Regions from separate parts of the Mesorhizobium sp. IMUNJ 23232 genome, predicted to be linked through region 1. Evidence: predicted binding sites of a transcription regulator. Region 1 holds the regulator's gene; each other region holds the start of a gene.
The links. Region 1 encodes PhoB, which activates phosphate uptake and scavenging genes when phosphate is short. Its sites were predicted from a motif close to TGTCATNNANCTGTCAT; they were not measured.
Positions count from the first base shown of each region.

Region 2: ACH196_RS07720 (alkaline phosphatase) is a predicted target of PhoB. The motif match lies at 2,125-2,141, and genes of this name have one in related genera.
Region 3: ACH196_RS19580 (PhoX family protein) is a predicted target of PhoB. The motif match lies at 2,067-2,083, and genes of this name have one in related genera.

Region 1 is NZ_JBIRCY010000001.1:76,544-80,950, reverse strand. It holds gene ACH196_RS00435 (MFS transporter) at 1-941, opposite strand, end outside; gene ACH196_RS00430 (hypothetical protein) at 1,090-1,695, opposite strand; gene ACH196_RS00425 (hypothetical protein) at 1,788-2,006, opposite strand; gene phoB (phosphate regulon transcriptional regulator PhoB) at 2,153-2,842, opposite strand; gene phoU (phosphate signaling complex protein PhoU) at 2,859-3,566, opposite strand; gene pstB (phosphate ABC transporter ATP-binding protein PstB) at 3,588-4,403, opposite strand.
Region 2 is NZ_JBIRCY010000008.1:4,097-8,503, forward strand. It holds gene ACH196_RS07710 (molybdopterin cofactor-binding domain-containing protein) at 1-1,485, opposite strand, end outside; gene ACH196_RS07715 ((2Fe-2S)-binding protein) at 1,489-1,947, opposite strand; gene ACH196_RS07720 (alkaline phosphatase) at 2,215-3,720, shown strand; gene ACH196_RS07725 (hypothetical protein) at 3,820-4,257, shown strand; gene ACH196_RS07730 (ABC transporter ATP-binding protein) at 4,265-4,407, shown strand, end outside.
Region 3 is NZ_JBIRCY010000027.1:21,773-26,179, forward strand. It holds gene dnaE (DNA polymerase III subunit alpha) at 1-3, shown strand, start outside; gene ACH196_RS19580 (PhoX family protein) at 44-2,023, opposite strand; gene ACH196_RS19585 (ferredoxin reductase) at 2,135-2,893, opposite strand; gene ACH196_RS19590 (sulfite oxidase-like oxidoreductase) at 2,886-3,491, opposite strand; gene ACH196_RS19595 (DNA polymerase IV) at 3,648-4,407, opposite strand, start outside.

The DNA.
Region 1 (4,407 bases):
CAGGTGATCGTCGAGACGCCGAATACGATGGTGAAGGCACCGAACAGCCCGACAAACACGAGCATGATGATGCCCGCACGGTCGCGCAGCGGATGGCCGGCAAGCCAGACGGCAACCAGCAGGGCGCCGATGCCCGGCGCAGCGCGCAGCATGCCGAGTCCCCACGGCCCAAGATCGAGAATATCTCGTGCATAGACCGGCAGCAGGGCGACCGCACCGGAAAGCAGCACCGCAAAGAGGTCGAGCGATATGGCGCCCAGCACGACCTTTTCGCTCCAGATGTAGCGGAACCCGGCGAACAGAGTATCCAGCGACGGGCGTTCCGCACCGGCCTGCCGGGCCGGCTTGGGAATGACGAAAATCAATATCGCGCTGGCCACCATCAGCAGCGTGGCCAAACCGTAGGCTACCTCGGCCGAAATGCCGTAGAGCAGGCCGCCGGCAACCGGCCCGACGATCGTCGCAGTCTGCCAGGCGGACGAATTCCATGCGACGGCATTGGCGAAATCCTCGGGCGGTACCAGATTGGCGACCAGCGAAGCGGCGGCCGGGCCGAAGAAGGCGCGCGCAACGCCGAACATGGCTAGCACCGCGAAAACAGGCATGACGCTGTTCAATCCACGGAGCGTAAGCAAAAGCAGCGCCAGCGCGCATGCCGCCTCAAGCATTGCCGCCAGTCCCATGACAAAACGGCGCCCGAACCGGTCAGCAATAGCGCCGGTGACAAGCACGAGCAGCAGCGATGGGATGAACTGAACGATGCCGACAAGCCCGAGATCATAAGGATCTCTCGTCAGGTCGTAGACCTGCCAGCTTACAGCCACGGAAACGATCTGGGTCGAGAACGTCGCCAGGAAACGTGCCGACCAGAAGGCGAGGAACGGGCGGTGCCGGAAGGCAGCATAGCGCTGGCTTGCGGCTGTCGCGGTTTGAGAAGACATCGGGCTCGGTATGCGAGTGAAGGAACCGCGCTGTCCTTAGCGCGGTTCGCGGCCGTTATCGCCCCTAATTCGCGGCTGGACCAAGAAGAAGGCGGGCTCCCTCCGAGATTGGCGGATCGGCGGTGCGTCCTTCGAAGCCCGCCATGTCTTACCCCTCGGCCTTGAACGTTTCCGCTTCCTTGCGGATCTTTTCCCAATCGTTGCCGTGGCGCTTCAGAAGTTCGCGCGCCTGGCGTGGCGAGAGGTCGGTCGTTTCCGCCAGATGCTTAACCTCGAGTTCCTGGCCTGCCGCCAACTGGCCTTCTTGCTTCGCTGTCTTCGCCATCGGGTCTTCCTCCGTTGGCTGGTTCAACGCGCGGGTGGCAGAAAAGTCGCACGGCAATCTTTGCCAGGTCAAGAAGGGAGTCCCAAGCGCCGGACGATCATCCCGGAACTTCTTCTCGCACATGCGAGTTTCCGCTGGAGCGAATGGAGATTTTTCGATGATCAAATGGCTTGTCCGGCTCGGTCTGGCGGTGGTGGCGACACGGCTCGCCGCAAAATACATGGCGCCCGACGCTGAAGCCGAACCCGTTCCGGCAGATGCATCTTCAGGAAAGCCAAAAAGACGGAGGACAATGAAATGACCCGCTTCGGTTTGGCCGCCGCCGCGCTGGCCGGATATGTGGCCTATCGAATTGGCCGCCGGCTGGTCGAGGAAAACAGCAGCGAAGACAAGGCTGTCGCAAGGGCTACACGACGCCGGAAGGTCCATCGCGCTCCGCCGCCGCATATCGGCGTCGATGTCAGCGCCAAGACACCTGGCCAGAGCCGGCCACATTGATCTCGCTGAGACCGCCGAGGCGGTTAGTGTTCCGTCAGCGCTTCGTTGAGCAGGTCGAGGTCGACGTAGAAATACCGCACCAGGCAGCGCTGGACCTCTTCGGCGTCGAAGCCGTGACTTCTTAGATACGAAACCGATTCCTGGATGGCGCGCCGGTCGACGAGTTTTGTCTTGCGGTCGTCCTGGGCATCCATGAGGGCGTCCATCTCGGCGATGTTCCGATTCTTGGACAGGATTTGCATATGGTTTCCCGCAGGCTTCATGCCTGCCAAAGTATCGAATTAAGGATAACAAAACGCTAATGCCGGCCGGGAGCGCGCCGCGCACTGTCGGGGAAGAAGATTGCGCGAGAATGACGCCCGCCGCGAAACCGCGACGGGATGGGCAATCATTCTTCGCTTATGGAGTAGCCGGCGCCGCGCACGGTGCGGATGACGTCAGGCAGGCGGCCGGTGTTCACCGCCTTGCGCAGCCGTCCGACATGCACGTCGACGGTGCGCTCGTCGATGTAGATCGTCTCGCCCCAGACATTGTCGAGCAGTTGCCCGCGCGAGAATACCCGGCCGGGATGCCGCATCATGAATTCCAGCAGCCGGAACTCGGTCGGCCCAAGCCTGATCTCGCTCTTCTTGCGGTAGACCCGGTGCGATTCGCGGTCGAGCACGATGTCGCCGACCTTCAGCACCGAGGACAGCACCTCCGGCTTGGCGCGCCGCAGCAGCGCTTTCACCCGCGCCACGAATTCCGGCGTCGAGAACGGTTTTACCAGATAGTCGTCGGCGCCGGTGGCCAGCCCGCGCACCCGGTCGCTCTCCTCGCCGCGCGCCGTCAGCATGATGATAGGCAGCCGCTCGGTCTCCGGCCGCATCCTGAGCCGCCGACAGAGCTCGATGCCGGAGACGGCCGGCAGCATCCAGTCGAGCACCAGCAGGTCCGGCACGTTTTCCTGGAGCCGTATCTCAGCCTCGTCGCCGCGCATGACGACCTCGACCTGATAACCTTCCGATTCCAGATTGTAGCGGAGGAGGACGCCGAGCGGTTCTTCGTCCTCGACCACCATGACCTTCGGAGCGATCATCGCACCTCGCTTGAAATTATTCGGCGAGGACGGTCGTCGCCGTCTCGTCGAGTTTCGGGCGGTTCGCCGGAAGCTGCGAGCCGGTCAGCACATAATAGGCGTTTTCCGCAATGTTGGTCACGTGGTCGCCGATGCGCTCCAGATTCTTGGCGCAGAACAGCAGATGCGTGCAGGTGGTGATGTTGCGCGGGTCTTCCATCATGTAGGTCAGCAATTCGCGGAACACCGAAGTGTATTTGAGGTCGATCTTCTCGTCTTCGGCGCGCAGCCTGTCGAGTTCGTCCGGCTTGCGTCCGGTATAGGCGGCAATCACACCGCTGATCTGGGCGAGCACCAGCGTCGCCATGTCGTCGATGCCGTGCGACAGACCGCGCGGCGTGGCGCCCTCGCCGATCGCGCCAACGCGCTTGGCTACATTCTTGGCGAGATCGCCGATGCGCTCGAGGTCGCCGGCCATGCGGATGGCGCCCAACACGGCGCGCAAATCCTGCGCCATCGGCTGGCGCTTGGCGATCAAGGTGATAGCCCGGTCATCCAGCTCGCGCTGCTTGGCGTCCATGACGGTGTCTTCGGAAATGATCCGCTGCGCCGCTGCCGTGTCGGTGTGCAGCAGCGCCCGGATCGAATCGCCGACCATCGAGCTCGACAGATCGGCCATGTCGCGGATCAACTGGTCGATCTGTTCCAGATCCTCGTCGAACGAGGCAACGGTATGTTCGCGCATTCTCGTGTTCCTTGAGCCGGATCAGCCGAAGCGGCCGGTAATATAGTCCTGCGTGCGCTTGTCGTCGGGGTTGGTGAACATCTTGTCCGTCGCCCCTTCCTCGACCAGGTAGCCCAGATGGAACATGGCGGTGCGTTGCGACACGCGCGCCGCCTGCTGCATCGAGTGCGTCACGATGACGATCGTGTAGTTGGCGCGCAATTCGTCGATCAGCTCCTCCACCTTGGCGGTGGCGATCGGGTCGAGCGCCGAGCAGGGTTCGTCCATCAGGATGACTTCCGGCGACACGGCGATGGCGCGGGCGATGCAGAGGCGCTGCTGCTGGCCGCCGGAAAGCCCGGTGCCGGGCTCGTGCAGACGATCCTTGACCTCATTCCAGATCGCCGCCTTCTGCAGACTGGATTCAACGATGCCGTCGAGATCGGCCTTGCTCTTGCTGAGGCCGTGGATCTTCGGGCCGTAGGCGACATTCTCGTAGATCGACTTCGGGAACGGGTTGGGTTTCTGGAACACCATGCCGACGCGGGCGCGCAATTCGACCACGTCGATCCTCGGGTCGTAGATGTTCTCGCCATCGAGGGTGATGTTGCCGCCGACGCGGCAGATCGGGATCGTGTCGTTCATGCGATTGAGGCAGCGCAGGAAGGTCGACTTGCCGCACCCCGACGGGCCGATCAGCGCCGTCACCTGGTTTTCGCGCACGTCGAGATTGACGTCGAACAGCGCCTGCTTCTGGCCGTAATGAACGGTGACCTTCTCGCCCTTTACCTTGATCGCCGGACCGACCGACTGGTCCCGAAGCTTCTGCTCGACCTTGGCTTCCGTCATGATGTTCATGTCC
Region 2 (4,407 bases), on a different contig from region 1:
CACGGCGTAAGGCAGCGTCGAGGCGCCTTCCACCGACGTCTCGTCGATGTCGGTCGAGGCCTTGCCCATGATCGACTGGCCGACGATGATCTGGTCCCAGGCGACGATCCTGCCGTTGGCGTCGACCGCGCCCTTCATGCGGTGGAGATACATCGGACGGTAGTAGCCGCCACGAATGTCATCCTCGCGCGTCCACATATGCTTCAGCGGACGCGTGCCGCCGCTTGCCTTGTAGACTTCTGCCGCCTCCTGCATGTAGGGCGAGCCGAACTGCGCGCGCCGGCCAAAACTGCCACCGGCGAGCTGGGTGTTCAGCCGGACTTTTGACGGATCGAGACCGACGATCTTTGCCACCGTCATGTGGTCCATGCCGGGGAACTGGGCGCCGTTGTAGACGTCGAGAATCCCGTCTTCGCCCATCACGAAGGCGGCGTCGAGCGGCTCCATCGGCGCATGGGCGAGGAAGGGGAAGACGATCTCGGCTTCCAGCGTCTGCACGCCCGGCTCGGAAAACGCCTTGCCGACGTCGCCGCGATTGGCGGCCTCCAGCCCTTTCTCCGAGAATTTCTTCGCGAAATCGGCGGTAAGCTCGCTGCTGGAACGGGTTTCCGCCTTCGAAAGATCCCACTCGATTTTCAGCGCGGCACGGCCTTTGAGCGCCGCGAACGTGTTGTCGGCATAGACGGCGACGCCTTGCGACACCTGCTTGACGTCGACGACGCCCGGCACCTTGCGTGCCTCGGCATCGTCGAAGGATTTTACCGTTGCGCCGAAATGGCCGGCATGCGCTACAACCGCGACCAGCATGTTGTCGGCAAGAACGTCGAGCGTGTAGATCGCCTTGCCGGTCGATTTTTCCACCGTGTCCAGCTTCGGCAGGTCGTGGCCAATCAGCAGGAAGTCCTTGGGGTCCTTGAGCTTCGGCTCGGCCGGGGGCGTCTGCTGCGCGGCGTTGTCGGCCAGCGCGCCAAAACCGCTTTCCTTGCCACTGGCGGCGTGCTTGATGCGGCCCTTCGAGACGGTGATCTCGGTGGCGGGCACGCCCCATTCCTCGGCTGCGGCGGCCACCAGCATGGCGCGGGCCGTGGCGCCGGCGGTGCGGTACTGCTCGTAGGAATTGGCGATGGCCGAGGAGCCGCCGGTGCCTTGCAGCCCGAACATCAGGTTGGCGTAGACCTTGTCGTCGGCGGGAGAATGCACGGCGCGCATCTGGCTCCAGTCGGCGTCGAGTTCCTCGGCGATCAGCGTGGCCAATCCGGTGAACGGCCCCTGGCCGAATTCGATGTGCTTGGAAAGAATCGTCACGGTATCGTCAGTGCCGACCTTCACGAAGGCGTTCATCTGCGGCAGGGCGGAGCCGCCGCCGGCGGGCACGCCTTGCGAAACGCTTGCCGCAAAGGCTTTCGGCGCGACAGCGATGCCGATTACGAGGCCGGCTCCCTGCAGGAAGGCGCGGCGGGTGGTGGTGATGGACTGGAAAGTCATGGCTCAGCCCTCCATCGTGTCGGCGGCGTCCTTGATCGCCTGCCGGATGCGTTGATAGGTGGCGCAGCGGCAGATATTGCCGGCCATCGCCCCGTCTATGTCCTCGTCCGTCGGCTTCGGCGTCAGTTGCAGCAGCGCCACCGCCGACATGATCTGGCCGGACTGGCAATAGCCGCATTGCGGCACGTCGAGCGCCAGCCAGGCCTTGTGCACGGCCTCGGCCTCGGCGCCGGAAATGCCCTCGATGGTGATCACCTCCGAGCCGTCGACCGTCGAGATCGGCGTGATGCAGGAGCGGCGGGTCGAGCCGTCGAGATGCACGGTGCAGGCGCCGCATTGCGCGACCCCGCAGCCATATTTGGTGCCGGTCAGCTTCTCGAAGTCGCGGATGACCCAGAGCAGCGGCGTGTCCGGGTCGCCGTCGAAACTCTTCTTGCTGCCGTTGAGGGTGAAATTGATCATGGCTTGAGCCTCCGTGGTCTGCGTACCGCTCGGTGACATATTAGATGTCCCGCTTGCCATGGGGATCAATGCACGATCCTCTCAATCTGTTGCACGATCGGTGCGCCGCCGGCCGGCCATCCCGCGAACTCAGGCCGCGACCTTAAATATGAGTAAGGCAGTCAAATTCTTGAGCCGTGACACATGATTGTTATGCAACCTCCATAAGAGCGAAGGGGAATGTAGAACGGCCGCGGGGAAGCGGCCCAATTATCGGAGAGGCGTTTTATGAAAAAGCTTGCACGAGCAACCGTCACGGGCGTGTCGGTGCTGGCCATCGCGGCACCGGCTTTCGCGCAGTCCCCCGTCAAGCAGGTTCAGGACAGCTATTATGTCGCCGCGCAGGCGGCGCTGGACAAGATCATGGCGATCAAGCCGAACACCGGCAAGGCCAAGAACGTGATCCTGTTCGTCGGCGACGGCATGTCGATCCCGACCATCACGGCGGCCCGCATTTTCGACGGCCAGCAGAAGGGCGTCGACGGTGAAAGCAATTCGCTGTCGTTCGAAACCCTGCTGCCCTACGCAGCGCTTTCCAAGACCTACACCCATGACTCGCAGGTCGCCGACTCGGCTCCGACCGCGACCGCCATGGTCACCGGCGTCAAGTCGGTCAACGGCACCGTCGGCGTCACGCAGGCGGTCAAGTACAAGGACTGCGCCAGCGTGAAGGGCGCCGAAGCCACCACGATCTTCGAGCAGGCCGAAGCCGCAGGGATGTCGACCGGCGTCGTCTCGACGGCCCGCGTCACCCATGCGACCCCGGCCGCCACCTATGCCAAGGCCGCCAACCGTGACTTGGAGAACGACTCGCAGCTTTCCGACGCCGACAAGGCTGGCGGCTGCAAGGACATCGCCGCGCAGTTGATCGACTGGCCGGCCGGCAACGGTTTTGAGGTGATCCTCGGCGGCGGCCGCTCCAACTTCATGCTGAAGGAGCAGGCGGATCCGGAAGCCGCCGACAAGACCGGCGCCCGCACCGACGGTCGCGACCTCGTCAAGGAATGGCAGGCCAAATACAATGACGGCGCCTATGTGTGGAACAAGGCGGAGTTCGACGCCGTCGACGCGTCGAAGACCGGCCATCTCTTCGGCCTGTTCGAGCGCAGCCACATGCAGTACGAGACCGACCGCGAGAAGGACAAGGGCGGCGAGCCGTCGCTGGCCGAGATGACCACCAAGGCCATCGACGTGCTGTCCACCAACGCCGACGGCTACGTGCTGATGGTCGAGGCCGGCCGCATCGACCACGCCCACCATGCCGGCAATGCTTATCGCGCGCTTGAGGACACCGTCGCCCTCTCGGACGCCGTGAAGGCTGCCTACGACAAGGTGAACCCGGAAGAGACGCTGATCATCGTCACCGCCGACCACAGCCACGTCTTCTCGATCGCTGGTTATCCGAAGCGCAACAACCCGATCCTCGGCATCGCCGGCACCGGCGACGACAAGAAGCCCTACACCACGCTCGGCTACATGAACGGCCCCGGCGCCAAGCTCGACGAGCCGCGCGTCGACCTTACCAATGTCGACACCCAGGATCCGGACTTCCTGCAGCAGGCGCTGGTTCCGCTCGGCGAGAGCGAGACCCATGCCGGCGACGACGTTGCCATTCTGGCGCAAGGCCCGTGGGCTCACCTGTTCCAGGGTATCGTCGAGCAGAACCTGATTTATCACGTCATCGCCAAGGCGACCGATATGGCCGCCAAGCCGCAGAAGCAGGCTTCGAACTGATTGGCTTCGGCCGATTTTGAACGCTAGATTCGGCGCCGGTTTCGACCGGCGCCGATCGCCTTTGCAAATGAGGCACTGACAGCAGAAGGGGAGATGGCGATGAACCGACGCGACATGCTTTCCGCGATGGCCTTGGCCGCCGCATGGCCGCTTGCGACCGGCGCGGAGGCCGCGGCTGCCGTTCCGACCCTGAAATTCCGCGAGCTCTATATCCGCGGCAACGACCTCACCGACAAGGCGAAGTCGCTGGAAGGCGCCGAGGTCGAGATGATCGGCTATATGGCGCCGCCGCTGAAGCCGGAGATCGATTTCTTCGTGCTGACCAAGCTTCCCATGTCCACCTGCCCCTTCTGCGAAAGCGAGGCGCAATGGCCCGACGACATCGTGCTCGCCCATGCGCAGGGCTCGTTGCGTGTCGTACGCTACACCGACCTGATCCGTGTCCAGGGGCGCCTTGAGACCGGCTTCAAGACCGATGCCGAGACAGGTTTTGTCAGTTACGTGCGCCTGATGGACGTGCGTTACGAAAAGCTCTGAGTCATCCATGGTCGGACTTGCCGGGGAGGCCCGCGGCCTGCGTTTCGACGTGCGGACCGGCAGGCGGGAAATCCAGACCATCGTCGATGTCCCGCATCTGCGGCTGGAGCCGGGCGAACTGCTGGCGCTTGCCGGGCCCTCCGGGTCCGG
Region 3 (4,407 bases), on a different contig from region 1:
TAGGGATTTGCGGATCGGAAGGTGCCGATCCGCCCGGCAGCCGTCAGCTCCCAATCACACCGTTGCTCTGTTTGGTTATCACCACCAGTGACGGGCGCGCCGGCATGCCATCGGAAAAGTCCGGCCAGTTGGTGCCGGCGTCGGCGACCGAGGTCGCATCCTCATTGTCGCCGAGCCGCAGCGCACCCGGATGCTGGATCGATACGAACAGCGTCGTTCCGTCCGGCGTGAAGGCGGGCGAGCAGCATTCCGATCCGACCGGCGGGATGTAGAACAGTTTCGGCAGCGCCCGGCCGGGGCCTTCCGTATCCATCGCGTAGAGCGCGTCGGCAAGGTCTTCCGGCGGCGGGCCGTCGGTGGTCACCCAGATGCGGCCGGCCGGGTCGACGCCGATATTGTCCGGATCGGTGAACCAGCCATTGGCTGATGTGTCGGGATGGTAGCGGCATTCGTCGGCGGGCACGGCCGGGTCGCCGCAAAGCACGAACACGTCCCACGCAAACTTTTCCGCCGCATGGTCCGGCTTGTCCGGCGCGCCGGGGGGTACGAGTTCCAGCAAATGGCCGTTGGGATTCGGGCCGCGCGGATTGGCAACGTTGACCGTCTCGCTCTCGTCGCCGCCGCCTGCCGGCAGGCGATCTTCGTTCTCGGTCATCGCTACGTAGAGTTTGCCTGTGCCGGTGTGCGGAATGAACCCTTCCGGACCGTCCATCGGCGTCGCGCCGAGCAGGTCGGCGGCGGTGCGCGTGTTGAGCACCACGTCGGCCTGGGTGGCAAAGCCGGCTTCGGCGGTGAGCGGCCCTTGGCCGGCGACCAGCGGCAGCCACTCGACCGAGCCGTCGCTGGCGAATTTCGCGACCGACAGCGTGCCGTTGTCGAGCAGGTCCTTGTTGGCAACGCGGTCGTTGGCGTTGTACGGATCGCGGGTGACAAAGCGGTAGAGATATTCGAAATCGTCGTCGTCGCCCATGTAGATGACGACGCGGCCGTCGGGCGCCAACGCGACCTGCGCGCCTTCATGGGTGAAGCGGCCGAGCGCGGTGCGCTTCACCGGCTTGGCGGCGGGGTCGAATGGGTCGATCTCGACCACCCAGTCGAATTTCATCCACTCGTTCGGATCTTCCTCGAACTTGAAGCGCGGCTCCAGCCGCGACACCGAATAGAGATCGTTCTCTTCCTCATCCCAGCCCTGGCGCTCGACCAAGTCCTGGTTGGGCAGCGTCTTGTAGTCGCCGGCGAAGACGTCCATCGCGCCTTCCTCGCCTGACAGCATCGTGCCCCAGGGGGCGATGCCGCCATTGCAGTTGGAGATCGTGCCGAAGACGATTTTGCCGGTCGGGTCGGCCTTGGTCTTCAAGCGGTCGTCGCCCGCCGCCGGGCCGGAGATCGCCATCTCGGTGCCCATATGGATGCGGCGGTTGTATTGGCCGTCCTTCACCACTTCCCAAGAGGCGCCATTGCGCCTGACCTCGACGATGCTGACGCCTGTCGCGGCCATGATCGCGCGGATCTGCGCGTCGGTCAGCTTTTCGCGAAAATCCTCGTCGGTGAGACCGGGGAACATCAGGTAGGGATCGACATATTCGTGGCTGACCACCAGCAGGCCGTGGTCCGAGCTTTGCGAACCATGCGGCAGCGGGATGAAGGCGGTGAAATCGTTGTTGTAGCCGAACTGGCGTTCGGCTGCGGGACCGTCGAGGGTCGCGAGATCGAAGACCGGGCTGTCGGGAAACAGCGCGTCGCCCCAGCGCAGCAGAATTTGCCGCTCATACCCTTCCGGCCAATGGTCGGTATTGTCGCGTACTCGGGTCAGTTCTGCGAACTTCAGAGTGGAGACGCTTTCCGCAGCAGCCTTCGCGACGCTCGGCACAGAAGCGGAGCCGATCGCGGCCAATGCGGTCGAGGCGAAAAAACCTTTCAGCACGGCGCGCCGGCTGACGCCCTCGGCCAGCACCGACCCGTAGGTCTGGCCGAAATTCTGGCGGCGGGTAGGACGCTGGCGGGTTTTCTGGCGGTCGGTCATTTGCGGGCTCCGGGCTGGCTGCCGGAGTCTCTGCCACAGCAAAATGACGGTTCGACAACAGCGGTGTGATGCAGCCGGGAACCGGGCGCAGTCGTGCGCAAGCAGACGGCGTTACTGCCCGTAGCGCTCCGTCCTGATCCGGTCGGGGGCGATGCCGGTGGCGACGAGCGCGTCGGCTGCGGTCGAGACGAAGGCGTTGTTGCCGCAGACGAAGGCGTGCGACGGGGTGGCGGGAAGCCCGGCGAGCACTATTTGGACCGCCGTCGGATCGATACGACGCGACAAATCCTGCGCGCGCCTAGCCGCCTCGCGCGTGATCGCGAACGTCAGGGCGAAGCCGCCGCCTTGGGCGTCGAGTACCAGCAGTTCGTCGCGAAAAATCACCTCGTCCCAGTTGCGCGACGAGTAGAGCAGGGCGGCCGGCACGCTTGATTCCCGCGCGGCGCGGTGGCGCAGCATGCTCATCAGCGGCACGACGCCGGAGCCGCCGCCGACCAGCAGCAGCGGGCCGCTGTCCTCGACCGTCCAGACGAAATGGCCGCCGAGAGGCCCTTTCAGCTCGATCTCGTCGCCGACTGCCGCCACGTCGTGGAAGAAGGACGAGACTTCGCCGTCGTCGAGGCGCTCGATGGCAAGTTCGACCTCCTCGCCGTCTTCCGCGATGTTGGCGATCGAATAGCTGCGCTGCGCGGTGTAACCGTCCGGGGCCGTCAGCCGCACGTCGGCATGCTGGCCGGGCCGCCAGGCGAAGGGTTTTTGCGGGCGGAAGAAAAAGCTGATGACACGCGGCGTCCGCCGGACGATTTTGGCGATCGTCGCCGGCTGCCAGCGGACCGGCGGAGCGCCGCCCGGCGCGGCGGCGTCAGTCATCCGTGTAGCGCTGCTCGCGCCAGGGGTCGCCATAGATGTGGTAGCCGCGCAGTTCCCAGAAACCGCCGGTGTCCTGGTCGATGAACTGCAGCCCGTCGATCCACTTTGCCGATTTCCAGAAATAGAGATGCGGCACCAGCAGCCGCGCCGGCCCGCCATGGTCGGCGGGGATCGGCTTACCCTCGTAGCGGATCGCCACCATCGCCTTGCCGCCGACAAGATCGGCCGTCGGCACGTTGGTCGTGTAACCGTCGAAGGAATGCGCCAGCGTGTAAGGTTTAGGCGTCTCGATGCCGGCCTCGGCAAAAATGTCGTCGACCAGCACGCCCTCCCAATGGGTGTCGAACTTCGACCAAGCGGTGACGCAATGGATGTCGCGGGTCATGCGGCTGATCGGCAGGCGGCCGAACTCGTCCCAACTCCATTTCGCCACGGGTTTCGGTCCGATCTTCAGTGTAAAACTCCAGTCCTCGGCTTTTACGCGCGGCGTCGGTCCGGCCGACAGCACCGGAAAGTCCTCGGTGAGATATTGGCCCGGTGGAAGCCGGTTGGACGTTTCGCCTGGCGGCTGCCGGCTGCCAAACCCGCGTGTGACCATGGCAATCATCTCCTTTCGAAACATTGCAGCGACTGTAGCGTGCGGCGATTCCTCGGGCAATCGGCTCGCCGTCGCCTTCACGCCTTGTTCCCGAATGTCTGGTGCGATGCCGTCAATCCACCATTTGACTGACGCTCGATCCGACTTTGGTTGCTCCTAAGTGCGCTCCCACGGATGCTGCACCTCCGGCGCGTCGTCGTCTTCGCCCGGGCGCAACGGGCGGCCGCGATGCCCAGTCCCGAACGTATAGCCGGTCTCCACCGCCTTGCGGCCGAACTTGTCGCGCAGCGTGTCGATCGCGCCTTCGGCCATCGCCCGCTTGCGCGCTTGCTCGTCGATCAGGTCAGGCGGATCGGCGCGGCCGTCGTCGGAAAGGTCGCTGACGCCGATGCCGAGCAAGCGATATTTCGTGCCGTCCGCCTCCTTCTCAAGAAGCTGGAGCCCGGTCTGGAAGATGCGGTCGGCGAGCCGCGTTGGATCGGCAAGCTGGCGGTTGCGGGTGCGGAGCTTGAAATCCTGCGTCTTCAGCTTCAGCACCACGGTGCGGCCGGCGATATGCGCCTTCTTTAGCCGCGCCGAGACCTTTTCGGACAGCGCCCGCAGCACCGGCACGAGATCGGCCATCGAGGCGAGGTCGGTGTCGAAGGTGGTCTCGGCCGAGACACTCTTGGCGTCGCTGTCGGGGTGCACCTGCCGCGCATCCTCGCCGCGCGCCAGCCGGAAGAGCCGGTCGCCCATCGTGCCGTAGCGCCGCATCAGCTCGCCGCGCTCCATCTTCTGCAACTGGCCGATCGATCGGATGCCGTCCTGCTCCAGTGTCGCGGCAAAGGCTTTTCCGACTCCCCAGATCAGCGTCACAGGCTGGCCGGCGAGGAAAGACACGGCTTCCTGTTCGCCGATGACGGCGAAGCCGCGC